2 regions of the Paenibacillus jepli genome follow, and region 1 is predicted to be linked to the other one. Evidence: predicted binding sites of a transcription regulator. Region 1 holds the regulator's gene; the other holds the start of a gene.
The links. Region 1 encodes LexA, which represses DNA repair genes until DNA is damaged. Its sites were predicted from a motif close to CGAACATATGTTCG; they were not measured.
Positions count from the first base shown of each region.

Region 2: the regulator LexA is predicted to act here: its motif matches at 1,410-1,423, upstream of addB (helicase-exonuclease AddAB subunit AddB).

Region 1 is NZ_JBDFMD010000001.1:95,799-99,094, forward strand. It holds gene ABC336_RS00470 (DUF896 domain-containing protein) at 1-58, opposite strand, end outside; gene ABC336_RS00475 (LysM peptidoglycan-binding domain-containing protein) at 246-620, opposite strand; gene lexA (transcriptional repressor LexA) at 871-1,491, shown strand; gene ABC336_RS00485 (hypothetical protein) at 1,652-2,089, opposite strand; gene ABC336_RS00490 (hypothetical protein) at 2,091-2,351, opposite strand; gene ABC336_RS00495 (lmo0937 family membrane protein) at 2,911-3,060, shown strand; gene ABC336_RS00500 (alpha-helical endospore appendage domain-containing protein) at 3,248-3,296, shown strand, end outside.
Region 2 is NZ_JBDFMD010000001.1:6,406,078-6,409,373, forward strand. It holds gene ABC336_RS27180 (class I SAM-dependent rRNA methyltransferase) at 1-1,289, shown strand, start outside; gene addB (helicase-exonuclease AddAB subunit AddB) at 1,502-3,296, shown strand, end outside.

The DNA.
Region 1 (3,296 bases):
CCTGCTTATTTTTGCGGGACAGTTCATTGATGCGTGCGATCAATTGTTCCATTTCCATACGTCAATTGCCTCCTACGTGGTGCCGCGTTTCATTCCCACTCTCTACTTTGACATTAGGCAGGACAAATTGTCAAGACAACAGCGGCCTATGCCAAAGAAGCCGAGCGTCATCGATTCTCCAAGGAGGAGAGGACAACACTCGGCGCAGGTTGATATCTATAAAATCTAAGCCCCGAAGGCAAAGCTCAAAACGGAAGGATCAGGCTCTGCCCAGCAACCAACGAGGAGCCCTGCAGGGCATTGCGCGACTGGAGGAGATAGACTGCTTCTCTTACATCCATCCCTGCCGGCTTGTGCGTGGTAGCGATCTTCCAGAGCGTATCGCCGGTAGTTACAATGACAATTTCTTCATGCTCCAGCGGCTGGAGCTCTACAGGAAATGCATATGAATCAGCCAGCAGTACCCCGGACATCAACAACCCGATAATGAGAATAACGGCAGCGGCTTTCGGCAAAAAAAACACGCTCGATTGGCGAAGAGGCGCTTGGCGAATCTGCTTATGCTCCTTGCCGTTATCAGATGTATGTATGCTGCGGTACGTAGTCGTTTGCATCATCATTCCCCATCACTCCAAACGTTTGTTCTGATACGAGAATATCACGAACACTTGTTTGCAGTCAAGCTTTTTAAGAACATTTGTTCCTTTACCTCTATATGCGTTGTTTTGGTTGAGGACTCGGCCAATTCCAAAATGTTCAATAGCACTCCCCGTCGTCTGCGAACAGATGTTTTTCGGAACTTATGTTTGTACGAACTCCGGTTCTATGTTATAATTTTACTCATCAAACCGAACAGATGGAGTGATTTCTGTGTCCAAGATTTCGAACCGCCAGCAATCCATACTTGAATTCATCAAGACAGAAGTCAAGGAAAAAGGGTATCCGCCATCCGTCCGAGAGATTGGAGAGGCGGTTGGTCTCGCCTCCAGTTCGACCGTACACGGTCATCTGGACCGTCTGGAGAAGAAAGGCCTGATCCGCCGCGACCCTACCAAGCCCCGCGCGATCGAGATTCTCGATCAGGAACAGGGAGAGATCCAGTTCCCCCTCTCCATCTCTAAGGTGCCGGTCGTCGGCAAGGTTACGGCCGGGATTCCGATCACCGCCACGGAGAACATCGAGGAGTATTTCCCGCTCCCTACCCACTTCGTGGGAGACAATCAGGTGTTCATGCTTAATGTCGTCGGCGAGAGCATGATCGAGGCCGGCATCCACGATGGTGATTATGTCATCGTCCGCCAACAGCAGACTGCCAATAACGGGGAGATCGTCGTCGCGATGACCGAGGATGACGAAGCAACCGTGAAGACGTTCTACAAGGAGAAGGACCACATCCGCCTGCAGCCCGAGAACGCTACGATGTCGCCGCTCCTCCTGAAGCGCGTCACGATCCTCGGCCGCGTCATCGGCGTCTTCCGGGACATCACCTAACTGCTCGTCCACATAGAGAAGAGCCTGCGGCTGCGCCGAGGCTCCACGCTCGTACATATGGCACTCCACCCTGGGCAATGAACCGTGCGGTGGAGTTTTTTCTTGAAATAAAACTTCTCATCTACTTAGCTTTTATTTCTCCGGAATGAAACTTGCTGAATCAAGCTCGTTCAGAACGCATTCCCTGTACCGGGTACCGACGGGTCAGATCACGTTCCAGCACCTGGATCACCAAGCCAATCGCGCCGAAGACGACCAATCCGGTCTCTACCCGGATCCCATACTCATTAATATTATATTCGCCATACGAACCAGTCAGCCAGTATCCGACCCCCATCATCAGCACGGTTGGAACAGCGAGCTTGAGCAAGGCGCTCGACCGGAACATTCGATCCAGCAATGTAGTCACAGGGAATAACGTCGCATAATAAAATGGGATCGCTAACACCCCGCCCAGAAATGCCAGGTATACTGCCATATCCGTATGCATCGAAATCGTGATCTTCCCGCCTTCCACTTTATCGATCAGATAGATCCCGGCAGCGACAAGCAGCCCAAATAACAACGATAACCACAGATGTCGTGTTGCACGGTTCATTTTATTCACCTGCCTTTGCGCCAGTTTCTGTTGTCAGCCGCTCCACCTTGCTAAAGTAACCATTGCCGGAGCCAATGTACAATGTATCTTGATCTGTCACGTGAATGATCGCATGACGCATCCATGGAGCAGCGCTTTCGAAGATACCCGCGGCCAACACATCGCCCATACGATATAATGCCTTGCCGTCTGCGGGATCGATAACGTAGAAGTTCTGGCTATGTTCAGCCAGCAGATGTCCATCCAGGCTCCAGACGAGCAATCATTGTTCACTCACCTCACCTGCTGCCAGCCCTTCCAGATCGGCCTCTATCCAGGCTTCTGCCCGTTGTAGGCTTCATCTGCATTTGGCATTTCATAACGCCAGACCTCTGCATCGCTTCATTCACATCCCGTATCCATGGCATGTAAACTTGTATATGAGGGTTCTCCCAATGCCCAGCGTACGATATTCAGACGCGGGATGAACAATCGCTCCCACGGCCCCCAGAAGCTTACCTGTAGGCGTACTGACTGTCGCCGATACCGATCCTTCTTGTATTGTTGAAGACTCTCCGGGCAGCTGATTAACCTCCTGCTGGTAGCTTGACAGAACAAGTGTGCATGCGGCAGAACCGGCCATCAGGATCACTTTCTGCCAGTTCCCCATCGGCAGCCCTCCTTTCCAAGGGTTATCTATTAAGGCTCACTAACAGAATAAACGGCTTTCTCCGCCAACTAGTTGCATATTATTGACAGCGCTCGGTTTGGCTGCTGGATGATTAGGAATCTGTCATCGCGTTTAAATGAAAATATCAAGAAGAGAGAAAGGAAGTGTTACTATGTTATGGGCAATTTTCGTGCTCCTGCTGATTTTCTGGGGCGTGGGCTTTGCAATTGATCTGATGGGCGGTCTCATTCACATCTTGCTTGTCTTTGCCCTCATCGCACTCATCTTCAATCTCGTACGCGGTAGAAGGGGCGGCGTCTGACGGCAGGCATAACCTAGCGCAACAAGACGTGGCATACAACCTCTAAAACGCCTGTCGGCTTATAAGCCGGCAGGCGTTTTAGGGCTTACTTCATTGTCGCGATTGTTCATCGTCAGACACGTATGTGAGACATGTTGTTACGCATACAATGAATAATCTAATCCTAACATTTCAAGGAGGCGGGAACATGTCGCAATCCAATATTCCAAACATTACACCTGTCATTTCGATTACTC
Region 2 (3,296 bases), 6.3 Mb from region 1:
TCGTCGATATCGTCGATCATAAGGGCAAATATTTGGCTACGGGGTACTGGAACCCGGGCTCCCGGATTGCCGTGCGGATCGTCGCTTATGAGCCGGTAGAGATGGATCAGGCCTTTTTTGAGGAGCGTCTGCGGCGGTGTCTGCAGCATCGCGAGCGGTTCTTGCCGCACCCCCGCGACTGTCGGCTGGTCTACGGCGAAGCGGACTATCTGCCCGGCTTGACTGTCGATCGGTTCGGCGATGTGCTCGTCGTGCAGATACTCAGCCTGGGCATGGAAGTGCGCCGGGACGTGCTGGCGCGAGCGCTCCTGACGGTGTTCGCGCCGACCGCGATCTATGAGCGGAGCGATGTCAGTGTGAGATCACTGGAAGGGCTGGAGCCTCGCAGCGGTGTCATCTATGGCGAGTCCCCCGGCATAATCGTAATCGAAGAGAATGGTCTGCTCCTGGAAGTGGATATCGAGAAGGGCCAGAAGACGGGGTACTTCTATGATCAGCGGGAGAATCGGGCTGCGATCGCGCCGCTTATGACAGGCTGGGGCGCCCGCAGCGGCATTCACTTGGAGAGTCGGGCTGCCGACACACTGCCGGCAGATTACTGGCTCCAGGCACCTGAAGGGGCTGCAGAGGTGACCGTGCCTGTCAACAAAAGCGGCAAGCTGGTCACTTTTCCTTATTGGGACGGGGCTACTGTACTGGAGTGCTTTGCGCATACCGGCAGTTTTACTTTGCATGCCTGCAAGTATGGGGCCAAGAAGGTTACCTGCCTGGACATCTCCGAGCATGCGATCGAGACCGCCCGACGCAACGTGGCGCGTAATGGCTTCGAGGACCGGGTAGAGTTCGAAGTCGCAGACGCATTCGCTTATTTGCGGGAGCAGGTCAAGGGCTTGGAAGAACGCCGCAAGCGCGCCCGCGGCGGGGCGGATACGTCTGTGCCGCTCGGGACGACCGGCAGGACATGGGATGTCGTCATCCTAGATCCGCCTGCATTTGCCAAGTCCAAGCAAGCAGTCGCGGGAGCGATGCGCGGATATAAGGACATCAATCTGCAGGGGATGAAGCTCGTCAACGAAGGCGGGTATCTCGTAACCGCCAGCTGCTCGTACCATATGCGCCCCGAGATGTTCCTGCAAGCGATCCAGGAAGCGGCGAAGGACGCGGGCAAGCTGCTGCGTCTAATCGAATGGCGCGCGGCCGGCAAGGATCATCCCCAGCTGCTCGGGGTGAGCGAGGGGCACTACCTCAAGTTTGCCGTGTTTGAAGTGCGCAGCCTTAAGCAAGTTTAGACCAAGAGTCACAACAACCGTCAGCCTGCTTCTCGACCAGCTCGGTGACGATAGAGGCGTTCCGCTCCCTTACGAGGTGCGGGACGTTTTTTCGTCATGTCGACTGAACAGCCGGGGCCGGGAACGTATGTTTGTTCACAAGGGTGAAAAGCGGCTGCAGAGTATGATAGAATAGTAATATTGATTTTCTAGAGTAGAGGAGAGCTGAGCTGATGACGCTCCGAATGGTGCTGGGACGCTCCGGCGCAGGGAAGACCACGCTGTGTATGAAAGAGCTGCTGGATGAGCTGCGGACGTCGGCGGAGGGCGAGCCGTTGATCCTGCTGGTGCCTGAGCAGGCGACGTTCCAGACCGAATACGCGCTGGCCCGCACGGATGGCTTGCCGGGTACGATCCGGGCCCAGGCGCTGAGCTTCCGCAGACTGGCGTTCCGAGTCATGCAGGAGACCGGCGGGACCGCGCTCGTGCCGATCACCGAGGATGGCAAGCATATGCAGCTGTACAAGATCCTGCATCGGATCGGACCGCAGCTGCAGCTGTACCAAGGCGCGGGCGAGCAGCAGGGCTTCATCGAGCGGCTGGGCGAGCTGCTGACCGAATGGAAACGATATGCGATCGGCCCCGCGTCGATCGGCGAATATATGGGATCCGGCGCTGCCGCGAGTCCGCTGCTGGAGCGCAAGCTGCAGGATCTCCAATTGATCTACGGGCAGCTCGAGAGCGAGCTGGCCGGACTGTATATCGATGCAGAGGATTATCTGAGCTGGCTGGCGCTGGGCGGCAGCCAGTCGTCCATCCTGCGCGGCGCCAAGATCTGGGTCGACGGCTTCCACGGCTTCACGCCGCGCGAGCTGGAGGCGCTCGGCGTCCTGCTGCAGGAAGCTGCCGAGGTGACGGTGACCGTGACGCTTGACCGCCCATACGGGCCCGGAGAGCGGCCGCATGACCTGGATCTGTTCCATCCGACGGCTGAGACCTATATCCAGCTGCAGGAGCTCGCCGAGCGGCTCGGCGTGTATCGGCAGCCGGATCTGGTACTGGGTGGCGAGCCGCCGCTACGGTTTGCAGAGCAGCCGCAGCTGGCCCATCTGGAGCGTCACTTCGGGACGCGCATCCCGATGATCCCGCCGCGCCGGAGCGGCACTGCGGAGCCGGGAAAGGACGGCATCTCGATCCATCAGGCAGTGCACCGGCGGGCCGAGGTGGATGCAGTGGCCCGCGATATGATCGAGCGGGTGCGCAGCGGCAGCTGCAGATGGCGCGATATGGCCGTGATGGTGAGAGACAGCGCGAGTTATACGGACTACATAGAGCAGACGTTCAGTGCGTATGATATTCCTTACTTCCTGGATCAGAAGAGCGACGCCCATCATCATCCGCTCGTCGAGTTTGTCCGCTCGGCGCTGGAGACGGTCGTGCAGGGCTGGCGTTATGATGCCGTATTCCGCTGCATCAAGACCGAGATGCTGCTGCCAGGCGATGGCAGCGTGTCCCGCGAAGCGATGGACCGGCTGGAGAACTATATCCTCGCAAGCGGCATCGACGGGCTCCGCTGGCTGGACCGCAAGCGCTGGCGTCCGCTGGTCCAGGATTCCTTGGACGGCAGTCCGGAGGAGGCCAGAGCGGCGGATCGCCGCGCCTTCGACGAAGTGATGGACTGCCGCGAGCTGGTCGTAGCGCCGCTGCGCAGATTCGGCCAGCGGCTGAAGCAGGCGGCCAACGTGCGGGAGATGTGCGAGGCGCTGTACCGGCTGCTCGACCATACCGATGCTGCCGAGCGGCTGGAGCGCTGGAGCCGGGAGGCGGCCGAGCGAGGCGAGCTGCGGCGAGCCCGTGAGCATAGGCAGCTCTGGGAAGGCATCATGGATCTGCTCGACCAACTGGTAGAGATGGCTGGCGACGAGCACATCTCGCGGGAACTGTTCGCCGGCATGCTCGAAACCGGTCTATCCAATCTGAAGCTGGCGGCTGTGCCGCCTTCCCTCGATCAGGTGCTGGTGGGCAGTA